Regions from separate parts of the Pseudonocardia autotrophica genome, predicted to be linked through region 2. Evidence: riboswitches for the same ligand, from Rfam matches in the RefSeq annotation. Region 2 holds a riboswitch; the other holds the start of a gene.

Region 1 (8,506 bases), 3.0 Mb from region 2:
GGCGGGCGGGTCACCGTGACCGACGCCGAGGCACGGAAGGTCGCCTTCGGGGCATTCGTCGGTACCGCGCTGGAGTGGTACGACTTCTTCCTCTACGGCACCGCGGCCGCGCTGGTGTTCAACCGGCTCTACTTCGCGACCGACGACGTGCTGGTCTCCACCCTCGCCGCGTTCGCCTCGTTCGCGGTCGGCTTCGCGGCCCGCCCGCTCGGAGCGGTGATCTTCGGGCATCTCGGCGACCGGATCGGCCGGAAACGCTGTCTGATCATCACCGTCACGATGATCGGGATCGTGACCGGGCTGATCGGCCTGCTGCCCGACTTCGCCGCGATCGGGATCGCGGCGCCGCTGCTGCTGACCCTGCTGCGGCTGCTGCAGGGCGTCGCGGTCGGTGGCGAGTGGGGCGGCGCGGTCACCCTGGCCGTCGAGCACGCCCCGCCGGAGCGACGCGGCCGCTACGCCGCGATGCCGCAGATCGGCTCCCCGGTCGGGACGCTGCTGTCCTCGGGCGCCTTCCTCGCGGTCGCCCAGCTGCCCCCGGAGAGCTTCGACGCCTGGGGCTGGCGGATCCCGTTCCTGGCGGCGTTCCCGCTGCTCGGGATCGCGGTGTGGCTGCGCAGGCGGGTCGAGGAGTCCCCGCTGTTCGAGCGGATGCTGGCCCAGGACGAGCGGTCCTCGTCGCCGGTCCGTGAGGTGCTGCGCCGGGCCTGGCCGCAGCTGCTGGTCGGCGCGGGCACCACGCTGCTCGGGGTCGGCGGCTTCTACCTGATCACCACGTTCGTGATCAGCTACGGGACCTCCCAGCTCGGCCTGCCGAGATCGCTGATGCTCGGCGCCACCCTGGTCGCCGCCGCGATCGAGATCGGCGTGCTGATCCTGGGCGGGCGGCTCGCCGAGCGGTACGGCGCGTGGCGGGTGACGGTGGCCGGCGGCATCGCGTCGGCGCTGATGGCGTTCCCGGCGTTCTGGCTGATCGACACCGGCGCCGCGGCGGCGGTGATCATCGGGGTCACGGTGGCGACCGCTCTGCTCTCGATCCCCTACGCCGTGTCCGGGGCGCTGCTCACCGAGCTGTTCCCGCCGCACCTGCGCTACAGCGGCGTCGCCCTGTCGGCCAATCTCGCGGGCGTCGTGTCCGGGTTCGTGCCGCTGGTGGCCACCGCGCTGCTCGCCGTCGGCGCCGGGACCTCCACCCTGCCCGCGCTACTGCTGGTCGGGATCGCGCTGGTCACCACCGCATCGGGCGCGGTCGCGCCCCGGTTCTTCGCCGAGCGGGACCGGGTCGCCACCGGGGACTGATCCCGGCCGGCCCGCCGGATCGACCCGGCTCGGCGGGGCCGCCGAGCTCAGATCGAGGCGAGGATGTCGTAGTCGGCGCCGTCCGCGGTGGCGAGGTAGATGCGCTGCTCGGTGCGGGCCCCGGTGACCCGCACCGTCCCGCGCGGGCCGTCGTGACAGGACCGGTCGGCGACCTCGGTGAGCGGACCGATCTCGGCGGTCCCGGCCCGCCCGACCAGCTCGGCCAGTACCCGGACACCGTCGTAGCAGGACTCGCCGGGAGCGTTCAGTACCGGCGCTTCCGGGCCGAACCGGCGCACGTAGCGGGCCCCGAACCCGAGGCTCTCCGCGGTCGGCAACGACTCGAAGTATCCGGCGGCGGTGAACACGTCCCGGGACGCCCGGGCGCCGGTCTGGGCGAGCATGCTCTCGTCCATCAGCGGGGAGAACCGGGCACACCGGTCCTCCAGCCCGCGCCGGGCGAACTGCCGGTTGAACTCCACCGCGTCCCGGCCGACGAGCAGCATCAGCACCCCGTCGCCGCTGCCGGACTCGATCCGCTGCAGCACCGGTCCGAAGTCCACCGTCCCGAGCCCGACGAACTGCGCCCCGTCCAGCGGCGCCGCCCCGCGCTCGCGGAGGAACCGGCACACGAGCTCGGTCGAGCGGCGCGGCCACACGTAGTCGTTGCCGACCACGAACCAGCGCCGCACCCCGATCTCCTCGCCCATCCAGCGCAACGCGGGGAAGAGCTGGATCTCCGGGGTCTCCCCGATCGCGAACACCCCGGGGGTCGTCTCGCCGCCCTCGTAGAGCGCGGTGAACACGTACGGGACCCGGCCGCGCAACCGCGGGACCAGGTGCTGCCGGACCACCGAGGTGTGCCAGCCGACGACGGCGTCCACCCGGCCCGCGTCGACCAGCCGTCCCACCTCGTCGGCGACCCGCGCCGGGCCCGCGCCGCCGTCCACCACGATCATCCGGACTCCCCGGCCCAGGATCCCGCCCTCGGAGTTGATCTCCTCGGCGGCCAGCTGGGCACAGAGCAGGCAGGACGGACCGTAGAGCGCCTCCGAACCCGCGAACGGGATCACGAGGGCCACGGTGAACTCCGTGGAGCACCGGTAGTCCGTCATGTCCCATCACCTCGGTGTGCAGGTTTCGTCCGGCACAACGCACTCCGGCCCGCCGAGTATTTCCGGATCGGCAACCGGACCGGTTGCGGCGCACGTCCGTCGCGGCGTCCGCCGCCGCGCGGTGCGCCGGACGGTGCAGCGGCGCCCGGCATCCGCCGCGCCGGCCGGAATCGGCGGGGCATCGTGCCCACGGGGGCTCCCGTCCGGGGCCGCAGACGGCTATAGCTGTCCGGTATGGCCGCCACCGAGCACGCCGCCCCCGACCGGCACCGGCTGGGCCGCTTCGACGCGGCGAGCGTGCCGTCGGCCGAGCGTCGCCGGGTCTGGTCGGACGCGACGGCACGTTTCCTCGTGCCGCTGGAGATCCGGTCGCCCTCCCGATCGGTGGACGGCACGATCGGCGCCCGGCGCACCGCCGGGATCACCCTGTGCGAGCTGTCGGCCACCGCGCACCTCGCCGTCCGTACCCCGGCGCTCGCCGGAGGCGCGGGTGCCGGTCACGTGAAGGTCGCGCTGCCGGTACGCGGCCGGACGGCCGTCACCCAGAACGGCCGCCGGGTCGTGTTGTGCCCGGGCCAGCTGGCCGTCTACGACACCTCGCGCCCCTACTCGGTGGGCAGCGACGCCCCGTTCGGCCTGCTCGTCACGCTGATCCCCCGGGACGCGCTGGAACTCGACGACGGCCGGCTGGAGCGGATCGCGGCCCGCGCGCTGCACGGCCCGGCGCTGGCCGGGGTCCGGGACACGCTGCTCGGTGCGGCCGCGGCCGGGCTCACCGAACGCGCCCGGGACCTGCTGCTGGACCAGCTCGTCACGCTGGACCCGGACCGGCGGGTCACCGAACCCGGCCGGGACCGTCTGCGGGCGGCCGCGACCGAGCTGATCCACCGGCGGATCGACTCCACGGCGCTGGATCCGGAGTACCTGGCCGAGGCACTCGGGGTGTCCCGGCGCACGCTGTACCTGGCGTTCGCACCGGAGGGACGGTCGGTCGCGGCGACCATCCGGCACGCCCGGCTGGAGCGGGCGCGCGGGCTGCTCACCGGACCGGACCGGCACGACCTGCAGATCGCCGAGGTCGCGGCGGCCTGCGGGTTCTCGGGAGCCGCGCACTTCAGCAGGCTGTTCCGGGCCGAGTTCGGCGCGCCACCATCCGGCTTCCGGGACCGGCCCGGTGGCGGCTGCACGGATCGTCAAGCCGGGTCGGGCGATCGCTCGTAGCGTCCTGCCCATGGCTGAGAAGATCGTCCGGGTGGCGGCGGTGCACGCCGCCGCCCCGTTCCTGGACCTGGCCGCCGGTGTCGAGCGGACCTGCGAGTTCATCCGTGAGGCCGGCCGGACCGGTGCCCGGCTCGTGGTGTTCCCCGAGACCTTCCTGCCCGGCTACCCGCACTGGATCTGGTCGCACACCACCAAGTACGCGGCACCGCTGTTCGCCGAGCTGTTCGCGAACTCGATCGAGCTGCCGAGCCGGGAGTCGGCGGCGATCGGGGCGGCCGCACGCGACGCCGGGGTGTGGGTGGTGCTCGGCGTGGACGAGCGGGAGGGCGGCACCCTCTACAACACCCAGGCCTACTTCGGCCCGGACGGGCGGCTGGTCGCCCGGCACCGCAAGCTGCACCCGACCAATGTCGAGCGGACCGTGTGGGGCCGGGGCGACGGCCAGGACGTGTTCGTCGTGGACACCGGGTTCGCCCGGCTCGGCGGCCTGATCTGCTTCGAGCACAGCATGGACCTGCCCCGCTACGCGCTGGCGACGCTCGGCGAGCAGATCCACGTGGCGGCCTGGCCGGCGATCAACGCGACGCACGCCGACCCGAACGCCGGCGACTTCGACCACTACTCGACCACCCTCGCCCAGGCGCACGCGATCTGCGCGCAGACCTACGTGATCGTCTCCCAGGGGATGGTCACCCAGGAGATCATCGACCGGCTGGACGTCGCTCCGGGGCCGGATGCACCCACCCTCGGCGGCGGGCTGACCGGCTTCGTCGGCCCGAACGGCCAGTGGCTGGCCGAGCCGCACCGGGACACCGAGCGGGTGGTGACCGCCGATCTCGATCTGGGCGTGATCCCGTTCGCCAAGTACTTCGCCGACGGCGCGGGCCACTACGCCCGGCCCGACGTGTTCAGCTTCGGCATCGACCGCACACCGCAGACCCCGCTGAGCCGGCCGGTCGGGCCGGTGGAACCGATCGAGTCCGCCGAAGCCGGTGCCGATGGCACCGGGATAGTGCTCAGCGTGCACTGAGGCTGCTCCGGACGGAGCAACCGGCGCGTTCCGCGGAACGCGGCAGGCTCCCGTCCGACACGTTCCGCGGAACGCAGCGGGCTCCCCTCCGGCACGTTCCGCGGAACGCAGCGGGCTCCCGTCCGGCGCGTTCCGCGGAACGCGGTGGGCCCTCATCCGGCTCATCCGGCGCGTTCCGCGGAACGCGACGCGGCCCATCCGGCACGTTCCGCGGAACGCGGCGTGACGCTCGTTCCGCCCACGGCCGAGGGTCGAGTGCTGCTGCTCGGCCGGGCCGAGCGTGACTCCCCGGCGCCGACCGCGACCCTCGAGGAACTCGCGGAGCTGCTCGGGGAACCGGGGCGGGCGGGCCGGCCGAGGCCCACCCCGGCAGGCGTCCGGTCGCCCCGATCCCCGAGCAGCCCTCGGGTCAGCGCCCCGGGTAGAGCGGGCGACGCGCGACCAGGGCCGCGACACGCTCGCGCAGGACGGTCGCCCGCGCGGCGTCGAAGGCCGGGGCGAGCGCCTCGGCGACGATGTCCGCGACCTCACGGAAGTCATCGGCGTCGAACCCGCGGGTGGCCAGCGCCGGGGTACCGATCCGCAGCCCGGAGGTGATCATCGGCGGGCGCGGGTCGAACGGCACCGCGTTGCGGTTCACGGTGATCCCGACGTCGTGCAGCCGGTCCTCGGCGGCCCGGCCGTCCAGCTCGGAGTTCACCAGGTCGACCAGCACCAGGTGGACGTCGGTGCCGCCGGTGAGCACCCGGATGCCGGCGTCCGCGCAGTCCTGGGCCACCAGCCGCTCGGCGAGCAGCCGGGCGCCCTGCACGGTGCGCCGCTGGCGCTCGGCGAACTCCTCGGTGGCCGCGATCCGCAACGCGACCGCCTTGGCCGCGATCACGTGCTCCAGCGGGCCACCCTGCTGGCCGGGGAACACCGCGGACGACAGCTTCTTCGCGTGCTCGGCGCGGGCCAGGATCAGCCCGCCGCGCGGGCCGCCGAGCGTCTTGTGTGTGGTGGTGGTGACGACGTCCGCCCACGGCACCGGGCTCGGGTGCTCCCCGGCCGCGACCAGCCCGGCGAAGTGCGCCATGTCCACCATGAGCAGCGCGCCGACCTCGTCGGCGATCCGCCGGAACTCGGCGAAGTCCAGCTCACGCGGGTACGCCGACCAGCCCGCGATGATCATCTTCGGCTGCTCGGCGCGGGCGACGCGCTCGACCTCGGCCATGTCGACCAGGCCGGTCGTGGCGTCGACGTGATAGGCCGAGACCCGGTAGAGCCGGCCCGAGAAGTTGAGCTTCATGCCGTGCGTGAGGTGCCCGCCGTGCGCCAGGTCGAGGCCGAGGATCCCGTCGCCTGGCTGCAGCAGCGCCGCCATCGTGGCCGCGTTGGCCTGCGCACCGGAGTGCGGCTGCACGTTGGCGTACTCGGCGCCGAACAACTCGCGGGCCCGGTCGATCGCCAGCTGCTCGACGACGTCGACGTGCTCGCAGCCGCCGTAGTAGCGCCGGCCCGGGTAGCCCTCGGCGTACTTGTTGGTCAGGACCGAGCCCTGGGCCTCCAGCACCCCGACCGGGGCGAAGTTCTCCGAGGCGATCATTTCCAGGGTGTCGCGCTGCCGGTTCAGCTCGGCGTCGACGGCCTTCGCGACCTCCGGGTCGACGTCGGCCAGTGATGCGGTGAAGGTGTCGCTCACGCGCTCTTCTCCTCGGTCAGCGAGCGGTACTCGGCGGCGGTCAGCAGCTCGGGGACGCCGGCGTCGCCGGGCTCGACCCGGAACAACCAGCCGCTGCCGTAGGGGTCCTCGCCCGCGGTCTCGGGCGCGTCGTCGAGGGCGTCGTTGACGGCGGTGACGGTCCCGTCGAGCGGGGCGAACAGGTCGCTCACCGACTTGGTGGACTCGATCTCACCGCAGGCCTCGCCCGCGGTGACGGCGTCGCCCGCCGTGGGCAGCTGCACGAACACGACGTCGCCCAGCGCCTCGGCGGCGTGCGCGGTGATGCCGACGGTGACGGTGCCACCCTCGACCCGTACCCACTCGTGTTGCTCGGTGTAGCGCAGGTCGTCGGGAACTGACATGTCGGGTCCTCTCACTCGGAACGGGTGTGGATGGGCAGGTCGACGTCGACCGGTTCGGACCAGCCTCGGACGTCGACGGCGAGCGCGGTGCCGGGCTCCGAGACTGCCCGATCGCCGACGGCGATCGCGACCGGGTGGTGCAGAGTCGGGGACAGCACGCCGCCGGTCACCTCGCCGGCGGCGGGGAGCACCGGAGGGCCGGCCGGCGCCGCGGCGCGTGGCGCCCGGGGAGGTCGCTGCCGTACCGGACCGGTATCGCCCGGCCGGCGGAGGTCGCTGACGGCCGCGCGGGGTGCGGCGGGCGTGTCGTGCAACGCGGAACGCGGCAGCTCGGGCCGGCGCTGATCGAGCTCGGTCATCGTGGTGGTCACCCCGGGTGTGACGCGTGGACGGTGCCGCCCACACGATCCCCCTCTGTCCCGAGCCTGAGAGATTCACCGGCGCACGACCGGCTTACACCATCGGCGAGGCGTGTCCGACGCCTGCTTTCCAGAGTGGCCTGGCCCGGGCGGTGGGGGGTACCTGAGAGTTTGGCGGGGTGCTTGCTCCTCCGGTGCCTGCCCGGGCACCAGGGGTGCCGCGTCGTCCGACAGGTCTCTTCCGCGCGGGCTCGTACAGCCCGATCTTCAGTTGTCGGGAGGACGATACCCATTCCCGGGGCCCGGGGAAGGGTCCGACGGATCACCGCGATCGACTGCTCGCCCCGCTGCCGCCGGCGGGAGTGTGCCGGGTTACCCACACGCAGCGCCGCACCCCGGTTAGACTCCTTGGCATGTCAACGGATCCTGACGCGTTCGCCGGGGGCGGCCGGGACGCCGGTCTCGCCTTCGACGCGCTCGCCGATCCGGTCCGCCGCCGAATCCTGACGGTGCTGGCCGAGAGCGACGAGTGCAGCGCCGGCGAGCTCGCGGACCGGATCACCTCGGTCGGCCGGACCGCGGTCTCCACCCACCTGCGGGTGCTGCGGATCGCCGGCCTGGTCAGCGAGCGCCGGTCCGGCCGGTTCCGTTACTACTCGATCGAGCCCGGCGGCGCCGCGGCCGACGTGATCGCGCTGCTCAGGAGCCTCTTCCAGTCCTCGCTCGGCGAGGCCCGGTCCGCTGCGGAGAACGCGGCCGGACGGCAGGAGGCAGCCGGGTGACCCGGCGCGCCACCGGACCCCGCTGATCGGCACCCCGCCCGCCGACATGGGGACGATCGCGGTCGCGGTGGAGGAGTTCGCCGCCGTCGCACCCGGTGTCGTCTTCGATCGGTTCGGCCGCGACGGCGGCGGCTGGCTGTTCGGTGCGCACTGCGACCGGGTCGCGCTGGGCCAGCCGGTGACCCTGCAGGCACCCATCGGCGAGGGCCCTCCGGTCGACGTCCTCGGCCGGATCAGCGGCCTCCGCAGGCCGCACATGATCACGATCACCCACGACCAGCCGTGGCGGGGTCGCATCCGGCTGCGCTTCGCCGCGGCCCCGGGCGGCACCCGGATCCGGCTCGACGCCGGGATCGACGCCCAGGGAATGGAGTGGCTGATGCGCCGGCGCGGGCACCCGGTGCGCGACAGCGCCGCCACCGGCCCCCGGATCGGCGCCCTCACCAGCCGGTCCGGCTCGGGGAGCCTGTTCGCCTCGGCCGTGGCCAACGTCGCCGCCCTCGCGGTCGACGAGGTCAATGCCGACGGCGGGATCGACGGGCACCCGGTCGAGCTGCTGCACGCCGACGACGCGACCGATCCCGGCACCGGCGCCCTGGAGGCGCTGCGACTCGCCCGTGCGGGCTGCCGGACGAT
Region 2 (8,506 bases):
GTTCCGCTCGCTCTCGCCGCGGCTGCGGTGGTAGGCCGCGATCGCCAGCAGCCCGGCGAACTCGCCCTGGCTGCCGGCGTTGGGCTGCAGCGAGACCGCGGCGTAGCCGGTCAGATCGGCCAGCCAGCTCTCCAGCTGGCCGATCAGCTCCCGGGAACCTGCAGTGTCCGACTCCGGTGCGAACGGGTGCAGGTCGCTGAACTGCGGCCAGGTCACCGCCTCCATCTCGGCGGCGGCGTTGAGCTTCATCGTGCACGAGCCGAGCGGGATCATCGTGCGGTCGAGCGCCAGGTCGGCGTCGGAGAGCCGGCGCAGCCAGCGCATCAGCGCGGTCTCCGACCGGTGCTCGTGGAACGTCGGGTGGGTCAGGTACTCGCTGGTCCGGGCCAGCTCGGCGGGCAGTGCGTCGGCGGTGCCGGAGTCCAGTGCCGCGGCGTCCGGCGCGCCGGCCCCGAAGGCCTCCCAGACCGTCCGCAGGTGCGCGACGGTGGTGATCTCAGAGGTGGAGACGCCCACCTCGTCGCCGGACACCCGGCGCAGCGCGATCCCGGCGGCGTGCGCCGCGGCGACCACGGCGTCGGCCCGGCCGGGCACCCGGGCGAGCACGGTGTCGAAGAACGCGTCGTGGGTGATCTCGACGCCGCCGGCGCGCAGCCCGGCGGCCAGCACCGCCGCCATCCGGTGCGTCCGCTGCGCGATCGAGCGCAGCCCGTCCGGGCCGTGGTAAACGGCGTAGCAGGCCGCCATCACGGCCAGCAGCACCTGCGCCGTGCAGATGTTGGAGGTCGCCTTCTCCCGGCGGATGTGCTGCTCACGGGTCTGCAGCGCGAGCCGCAGCGCGTAGTGGCCATCCGCGTCGCGGGAGACGCCCACGAGCCGGCCGGGGAGCTGACGGGCGTGCCGCTGCCCGACCGAGAGGTACGCGGCGTGCGGGCCGCCGAAGCCGAGCGGGACGCCGAAGCGCTGGGTGCAGCCGATCGCGGCGTCCGCGCCCAGCTCACCGGGCGGGGTGAGCAGGGTCAGCGCCAGCAGGTCCGCGGCGACCGCGACCAGCGCGCCCCGCTCGTGGGCCTGCGCGATCAGCTCGGACGGATCGGCGACCCGCCCCGAGGCGCCCGGGTAGCTCAGCAGCACACCGAACATCTCGCCGTCCGGCAGGCTCCCGCCGGACAGGTCTGCGATCTCCAGCTCGATGCCGAGCGGCGCCGCCCGGGTGCGGAGCACCTCCACGGTCTGCGGCAGTGTGTCGGCGTCGACCACGAACCGGGCCGACGTGGCCCGGCCCGCGCGACGCAGCAGCGTCATCGCCTCGGCGGCGGCGGTGGCCTCGTCCAGCAGCGACGCACCGGCGACGGGCAGTCCGGTCAGGTCCGACACCATCGTCTGGAACGCCAGCAGTGCCTCCAGCCTGCCCTGGCTGATCTCCGGCTGGTACGGCGTGTAGGCGGTGTACCAGGCCGGGTTCTCCAGCACGTTGCGCCGGATCGCCGACGGGGTCCGGGTGCCGTGGTAGCCGAGCCCGATCATCGGGACGTTCACCGTGTTCCGGTCGGCCAGCCCCTGCAGCTCGGCCAGCATCTCGGCCTCACCGACCGGCGCCGGCAGCGAACCGCCGACCGGCTCTCGATCGCGGATGGCGCCGGGCAGCGCTCGATCGGCGAGAGCGTCGAGCGAGTCGACGCCGAGTGCGTCGAGCATCCGGGCGAGCTCGCCGGGGCGTGGCCCGACGTGCCGGTCGGCGAACGGCAGTCCGCGCTCGAGTTCGGCGAGGGTGGGACGGTCCTGCTGCGGGGTCGGGCTCACGGCGCCTCCGAAGGTGACGGCTCGGGCGGGGCAGGGCTGTGTCGCCCCTCCCCTCTGTCCGTACCCGCGATCCGGGCGCCTGAGAGATTCACCCGAGGCTTCGGGCTTTCCCCGTCGGCGGACGGACTCCCCGTGGTGGTCCGTCGCTTTCCAGAGGCGTCTGTACCGAGCGGTCCTGGTGCCTGAGAGGTTCCGGGAAGGGATTTGCTCCTTCGGCGCCCGGTCGTGCTGCCCCGGGTCTCTCCCGCTCGGTGTCAACGACTACCGGAGAGAGGATAACCGGTTCGGTCAGTATTTCCACGGCACCGGGCTCCGCTCCGGCACGCCAGGCTTCCCGGCATGTCGAACAGCAACGCTCCGAGCCCCGTCCCCGCCACCACGGCCGCCTTCCACCTGCAGGCGGTGCTGTCCTTCGGCGTCTCGCTGGCCGCGGTCGTCATCGGGACCTTCTACCTGCCCGTCGACGGGTGGGTGAAGGCCTTCCTCGCGATCGCGGTGCTCTACGCCATCACCTCGGCGTTCACGCTGGCCAAGTGCGTCCGCGACAAGCAGGAGAGCCTGACCGTGGTGAACCGGGTCGATCAGGCTCGGCTGGAGAAGCTGATCGCCGAGCACGACCCGTTCCGCTCCGTCGCGTGACCGGTGACCGGCCCGCCGGTCAGGAGATGGCGCGCCGCGACCGGCGCCGGGCCAGCTCGTCCTCCGGGGACTCGTCGACGGTGCCACCGTCGGCCCGCTCCGCCGGGAAGTCCTTGATCACACCGCTGATCTCGCGCATCGCGCCCGAGACGGCGATCCCGAAGACACCCTGGCCGCCCTGCAGCAGATCGACGACCTCCTCCGGGGAGGTGCACTCGTAGACGGTGGTGCCGTCGGAGAACAGGGTGATCCCGGCAAGATCTCTTATCCCGCGCCGGCGCAGGTGCTCGACCGCGATCCGGATGTTCTGCAACGAGACCCCGGCGTCGAGCAGCCGCTTCACGATCTTCAGGACGAGTACGTCCTTGAACGAGTACAGCCGCTGGCTGCCCGATCCGGCAGCCCCGCGGATGGAGGGCACCACCAGCCCGGTCCGTGCCCAGTAGTCGAGCTGCCGGTAGGTGATACCGACGACCTGGCACGCGGTCGGGCCGCGGAAGCCGACGAGGCGATCGGACACCCCGTCCAGCCCCTCACCGACGAGCGGGTCCGGGAACAGCTCTGCCTGCCCCGGCCCCTCGGGTGGTGGCGTCTGCACCGCGTGGTCTCCCTCGGTCGGCCGCACCGTGGCCATCCTCACCTTCCCATCACTCTCGGTGAAGGTGAGTTGCACGGATGTCATCAACGCAGATGACGGTAGGCGCGGCGGCCGGAGTGGTCAACGCGGCTCGCCGACACGGCCGTGCCGCACAACGCCAGGTGACGTGGCACGGGACGGGCCGGACACGCCGAGCGGCATCCGATGTCGCCGAACGGTCCGGAACGCCCGATCGGGTGTCACCCGGGCTGGGCTCCGCGGAAGTCCTCCGGCGACACCGAGTCGAGGAACTCGCGGAACTTCTCGACCTCGTCCTCCTGCTCGTCGGGGATGACGAGCCCGGCCTCGGCCAGCACGCTCTCGTCGGCGTGCACCGGGACTCCGGTCCGCAGTGCCAGCGCGATCGAGTCGCTCGGCCGTGCGGAGACCGTCACGCCGCCGTCGAAGATCAGCTCGGCGTAGAAGGTGCCCTCCTGCAGGTCGGTCACCCGTACCTGCTCCAGCCGCCGCCCCAGCGCCCCGATGACGTCCTTGAGCAGATCGTGGGTCAGTGGCCGGGCCGGCTTCACCCCCTGCTGCTCGAGAGCTATGGCAGTCGCCTCGACCGATCCGATCCAGATCGGGAGGTAGCGATCACCGTTCGTCTCCCGCAGCAACAGGATCGGCTGGTTCGCCGGGAGTTCGACCCGGACGCCCACGACGCGCATCTCGCTCATCAGCCCGCCTCCCCGGCCCTGTCGGGCCTGTCGGCCGCCCGGGATGGACCCGCCACCCCGGCCGCCCTGATCGCCTTGCTCGCCCTGGTCCGCGCCCTGGGAGCTGTGGTCGCTCGTACCGCTGCCACCGACACGTTCCGACGCTACACGGGCGGGGCCACCGATGCGCGCCTCCGGACGGGGTGTGCGAGCGTCCTTTCGACGATCGTCACACGCCCGTCCTTCCCGCGGCGTGTCGACTGGACCGCCGCGGATGGATCAGCCCCGGGGGTCGCCCTCGCGGGGGCCGGTCAGGAAGACCAGCCGGAACTTGCCGATCTGGACCTCGTCGCCGTTCGCGAGCACCGCCGTGTCGACCGGCTCGCGATTGACGTAGGTGCCGTTGAGGCTGCCGACGTCGACCACGACGAACTCGCCCGCGTCACGCCGGAACTCGGCGTGCCGGCGGGACACCGTGACGTCGTCGAGGAAGATGTCGCTGTCGGGGTGCCGGCCGGCGCTGGTGGTCGGCACGTCGAGCAGGAAGCGCGAACCGGCGTTCGGACCGCGCCGGACCACCAGCAGGGCCGACCCGGCGGGTAGCCCGTCGACGCCGGAGACGGCGGGCTCGGCGCTCGGCTGCTCCACATCGGCGAGGAAGTCCGCCCGGAAGACCGATGTGGTCTCCGGTGCGCGCTCCGGCGGCACGTCGCGCGGGTCGTTCGTGGTCACCTCGGGGTCTCCTCCTCCGGAAACGGGAATCCCGGACACGGTCCGGGTGATGCAGGCAGGCCGTCCGCCGTGATCGCTCTGTCGCGGTGTTGTCTCGGCCGGCTGCGGTGTCGACGTGTCAGGGGGACCGAACCTACCTGCCCGGGTGTCACCGCGATACGTCAGGCGGTGGCGTCCGGGCGACACTTGCGTCAGGCGGTCGCCGAGGTCGGTCAGGAGCCCTCGGCGAGCCGGCGGTAGGCCTCTGCGTCGAGCGGCCCGGCCGGCGTCGCACCGTCGGCGAGCCGCAGGTCGATGATCCAGCCGTCGCCGTACGGAGCGGAGTTGATCAGCTCCGGACCGGCGTCCAGTGCCTCGTTCACGGCGACGACCTCGCCTGGCACCGGGGCGTAGATGTCCGACACCGATTTGGTCGACTCGACCTCACCCATCGCGTCGCCCACGGAGAGGGTGTCGCCGACCGTCGGAAGCTGGACGAACACGACATCGCCCAGCTGCGACTGGGCATGATCGGTGATGCCGATCCGGACCACCCCGTTCCCGGTGTCGCGCACCCACTCGTGGGCCTCGGTGTAGGTCAGGTCCGACGGAATCTCCGAACTCACGCAGTGAGCCTAGCGCCCGCCATCCGGGTGATCGAAGCGGGTCGTCGGGGGTGGGAACGGGCTGCGCAGCGCCAGCACGAACTGCGCGATGTACAGCAGGCCGGACCACATGTAGAGGGCGACGCCCCAGATCGCGAAGGCGTGTGCGATCACCCGGACGGCGGTCTCCGCGGCGGACGGCCCGTCACCGAGAAGGAGCAACGGGAAGGCGTAGAGCAGCACGAAGGTCGCCGCCTTGCCCAGGTAGATCACCTCGAACGGGCCGTAGCCACGGCGGCGCAGCACGAGCACGCAGACCGCCAGCACCACGTCCCTGGCCAGCAGCGCGGCCACCGCCCACCACGGCACGATGTCGCGGATCGCGAGACCGATCAGTGCGGCGAGGATGTAGAGCCGGTCGACCGCCGGATCGAGCATCGCGCCGAACCGGCTGTACTGGTCGAGGACCCGGGCCAGTTTGCCGTCCAGCCAGTCGGTGAAGCCGCCGATCGCCAGCACCGCGACGGCCCAGCCGTCGGCCTGCGGGCCCAGCATCAGCCACAGGAACAGCGGGACGCCGGCCAGCCGCAGCATGCTCAGCGCGTTCGGCACCGTCCAGAGCCGATCGTCGCCGGTGGGCGGTCCGGCGACCTCGTGTACCGAGTCCCGGACGGTGTCGCGCACCGTGTCCCGGGCCTCGCGGGCGCCGCGTCGGACCGCCGCGGCCCTGCCCGTATCGGATTCCCCGCCCACCCGGTCAGCCTAGACGGCTCCCGCACTGTGCAGTCCGGCCCGGCGGGGTGAGGATGGGTGCCGTGACCGACACTCATTCCTCCCCGGGGTCCGGCCCGATCCCCGGCGGAACGCTGAAGGACATCCAGGCTCCGCTCAAACAGCAGTACCGCGACGATCCCGGCTCCGCGGTCGTCACGCTGTCCGCGGACGGCGAGCTCGGCGCCGGGGTCGCCTGCAAGGTGACGACCGGCCAGGCACTCGCGGAGGCCGGGCTGCACCCGGCCACCGGTGGCGACGGGACCCAGCTGTGCTCCGGGGACATGCTGCTGGAGGCGCTGGTCGCGTGTGCCGGGGTGACGCTGCGGGCGGTGGCCACCGCGCTGGAGCTCGACGTCAGCGGTGGTCTGCGGGCCGAGGGTGATCTCGACTTCCGCGGCACGCTCGGTGTCGCGAAGGACGCGCCGGTCGGCTTCCGTGACATCCGGCTGTTCCTCGACGTGGACGTCCGCTCCGGGGACGCGGCGGCCGACCCGGACACGGTCGCCACCCTGGTGAAGCTGACCGAGCGGTACTGCGTGGTGCTGCAGACGATCAAGGGCAGCGCGACCACATCGGTCGAGGTCAGGCCCGCTTCCTGATCCGTTCTGGTCCGTCCGGGCGTCATCCTGCTGCGCCGAACGGCTCGGACGGGGTGCCGCCACCTGCGGTCCACCGCCGGTGGCGGGCCGCTCGCCGCGTGTCACTGTCGGTTCGGCGCCCGGTACGGTCCGAGGTCTCCGGGGGGCTCCGCGGGTCTCCGTACGGTGACGTCGTCCTCGTAGGCGTGACAGGGCGTGCCTGCCGACAGTCGGCGGCCCGCCCCGGTAGGTGACACGTGATCAAGCTGGCGGACGATGTGTCGTCCGGTGATCACGTCTGCGCGATCCCGGAGAGCGTCGAGCATCTCGGGGAGATCGCGTCCGGGTTCGTGGCGCACGGGCTGGCCCGCGGCGAGAAGGTCCTGTTCTTCGACGACGACGGTGCGGCGGACGGCTTGCTGCGCAGGATGACCGAGGACGGTCACCGGATCGACGAGCCACTCCGCACCGGGCAGCTGGAGATCCTTCCGGAGGAGGACACCCGGCGGACCTTCCGCACCCCGCTCCCGGACATCCACGCCGGGATCACCGGCAAGGTGGCCGATGCGCTGGACGCGGGCTGGACCGGCACCCGGATCACCGGGCAGATGCACGCGGCGCTCGATCCCTCGGCGTCCGGCACGCTGCCCGAGTACGACGGGCTGCTCGCCCGGCTGATCCGGGAGAACCGGGAGAACCTCTCCGCGCTCTGCACGTTCGATCACGTGCACTTCCCGGACGAGTCGATCGACATCATGCGCGCGCTGCACCGTGACCATCTGGCGGTGGCCGGTGCCTACGACGACGGGTTGCTGCGGATCGTCCGGCTCGGGATCGGGCACGCCCGGCTGGCCGGCGAGATCGACCACAGCAACCGCCCGAAGATCACCTCGCTGCTGCACCAGGCACTCGACGGCACGCTGCGCTCGGCCGACGCCCCGACCGACATCGGGCTCGACATGGCCTCGGTCCGGTTCGTCGACGTCGCGTCGGCGGTGGCACTGGTGCATGCGGCCGAGGGCTTCCCGTCCACCCATCGGCTGGTGCTGCACCGGGTGCGCCCCCGGGTGCAGCGGATCCTGGACCGCTGCGGTGCCGCGTTCTCGCCCCAGCTCGCCTTCGACGACGATCCGCCCCGGCTCGCGCCACCCGCGCAGCAGGTCCGGTGAGGATCGGTGAAGGTCCGGTGAAGGTCAATGCGGTCCCCCGTCCACCCGGGTTCGCGCACGCGCTGGTGCATGCCGACGACACCGCGGAGCTCGTCCGCCGGGTCGCCCCGGTCGCCGCGGCCGCGGACCGCGACACCGGCGCCCAGATCGCACTCGCCGTCTCCCCCGACGCCGAGCAGGCGCTGCGTGCGGAGCTGGCCGACTGTGCGGGCGGGATCGGCAGGCTGACCACGCTGACCCGCTCGGCCCGCGAGTCCGGCCAGACGGTGGCCGCGTGGCGGGCCAGGGAGCTGCGGGCGTTGACGTCGTCGGGCAGGCCGGTGTTCGTCGTGGCGCAGCACGATCCGGACCTCGACGGGATCGACGGCGGGTTCTGGATCGAGCTGGAGGCCGCGCTCAACATCTCGCTGGACGGCCTGGCGGTCACCCAGCTCTGCGTGTATCCGCGGATCCCGTTGCACGGTGCGATCGGTGACGCCGCCGTCGCGAACCATCCGCTGCAGCTGCGCGCCGAGCAGCTGACCGGCAATCCGGCGTTCCGCTCACCGGCCGAGGTGCTCTCGGCGCTCCCGTTCGCCCCGCCGCATCTGCTCGGGCCGCCGGACGTGCAGCTGCAGTACAACACCTTCGAGCTGTCCCGGGTGCGCGACGCGGTGGAGGAGGCCGCCCGTGCCTGCCGGTTCGACCCGGTCCGCGGTGAGGACATGGTGCAGGCGGTGAACGAGGTGGCGACGAACGCGGTCGAGCACGGCTCGCCGGAGGCCGCGCTGTCGGTCTGGTCCCGCCCGGGTGAGCTGGTGTGCGAGGTGCACGACACCGGCTCGATCCCACTGGCCCTGATCGGGCTGGCGCCGCCGCACCCGTCGCGGCCCCGGGGACGCGGCACCTGGATCGCCCGCCAGCTCTGCGACAGCCTGCACGTGTGGCGGGCCCA

What was found. A riboswitch is a leader RNA that binds a small molecule or an ion and turns the genes downstream of it on or off. The one in region 2 is predicted to bind glycine.
Region 1: linked by a shared signal. The riboswitch ahead of Pdca_RS31225 (glycine cleavage T C-terminal barrel domain-containing protein) and the one ahead of gcvP (aminomethyl-transferring glycine dehydrogenase) in region 2 are both predicted to bind glycine.

Annotation. Positions count from the first base shown of each region.
Region 1 covers NZ_AP018920.1:6,710,098-6,718,603, forward strand. Annotated here, with positions in the region: gene Pdca_RS31195 (MFS transporter) at 1-1,299, shown strand, start outside; gene Pdca_RS31200 (substrate-binding domain-containing protein) at 1,347-2,414, opposite strand; gene Pdca_RS31205 (AraC-like ligand-binding domain-containing protein) at 2,649-3,635, shown strand; gene Pdca_RS31210 (carbon-nitrogen hydrolase family protein) at 3,646-4,665, shown strand; gene glyA (serine hydroxymethyltransferase) at 5,075-6,346, opposite strand; gene gcvH (glycine cleavage system protein GcvH) at 6,343-6,729, opposite strand; gene Pdca_RS31225 (glycine cleavage T C-terminal barrel domain-containing protein) at 6,741-7,088, opposite strand; glycine riboswitch at 7,134-7,228, opposite strand; glycine riboswitch at 7,229-7,342, opposite strand; gene Pdca_RS31230 (ArsR/SmtB family transcription factor) at 7,502-7,870, shown strand; gene Pdca_RS31235 (substrate-binding protein) at 7,917-8,506, shown strand, end outside.
Region 2 covers NZ_AP018920.1:3,668,773-3,677,278, forward strand. Annotated here, with positions in the region: gene gcvP (aminomethyl-transferring glycine dehydrogenase) at 1-1,803, opposite strand, end outside; glycine riboswitch at 1,848-1,963, opposite strand; glycine riboswitch at 1,964-2,060, opposite strand; gene Pdca_RS17180 (YiaA/YiaB family inner membrane protein) at 2,143-2,442, shown strand; gene Pdca_RS17185 (MerR family transcriptional regulator) at 2,462-3,076, opposite strand; gene Pdca_RS17190 (bifunctional nuclease family protein) at 3,280-3,756, opposite strand; gene garA (glycogen accumulation regulator GarA) at 4,015-4,467, opposite strand; gene gcvH (glycine cleavage system protein GcvH) at 4,680-5,072, opposite strand; gene Pdca_RS17205 (cardiolipin synthase ClsA) at 5,082-5,804, opposite strand; gene Pdca_RS17210 (OsmC family protein) at 5,858-6,424, shown strand; gene Pdca_RS17215 (MEDS domain-containing protein) at 6,661-7,572, shown strand; gene Pdca_RS17220 (ATP-binding protein) at 7,590-8,506, shown strand, end outside.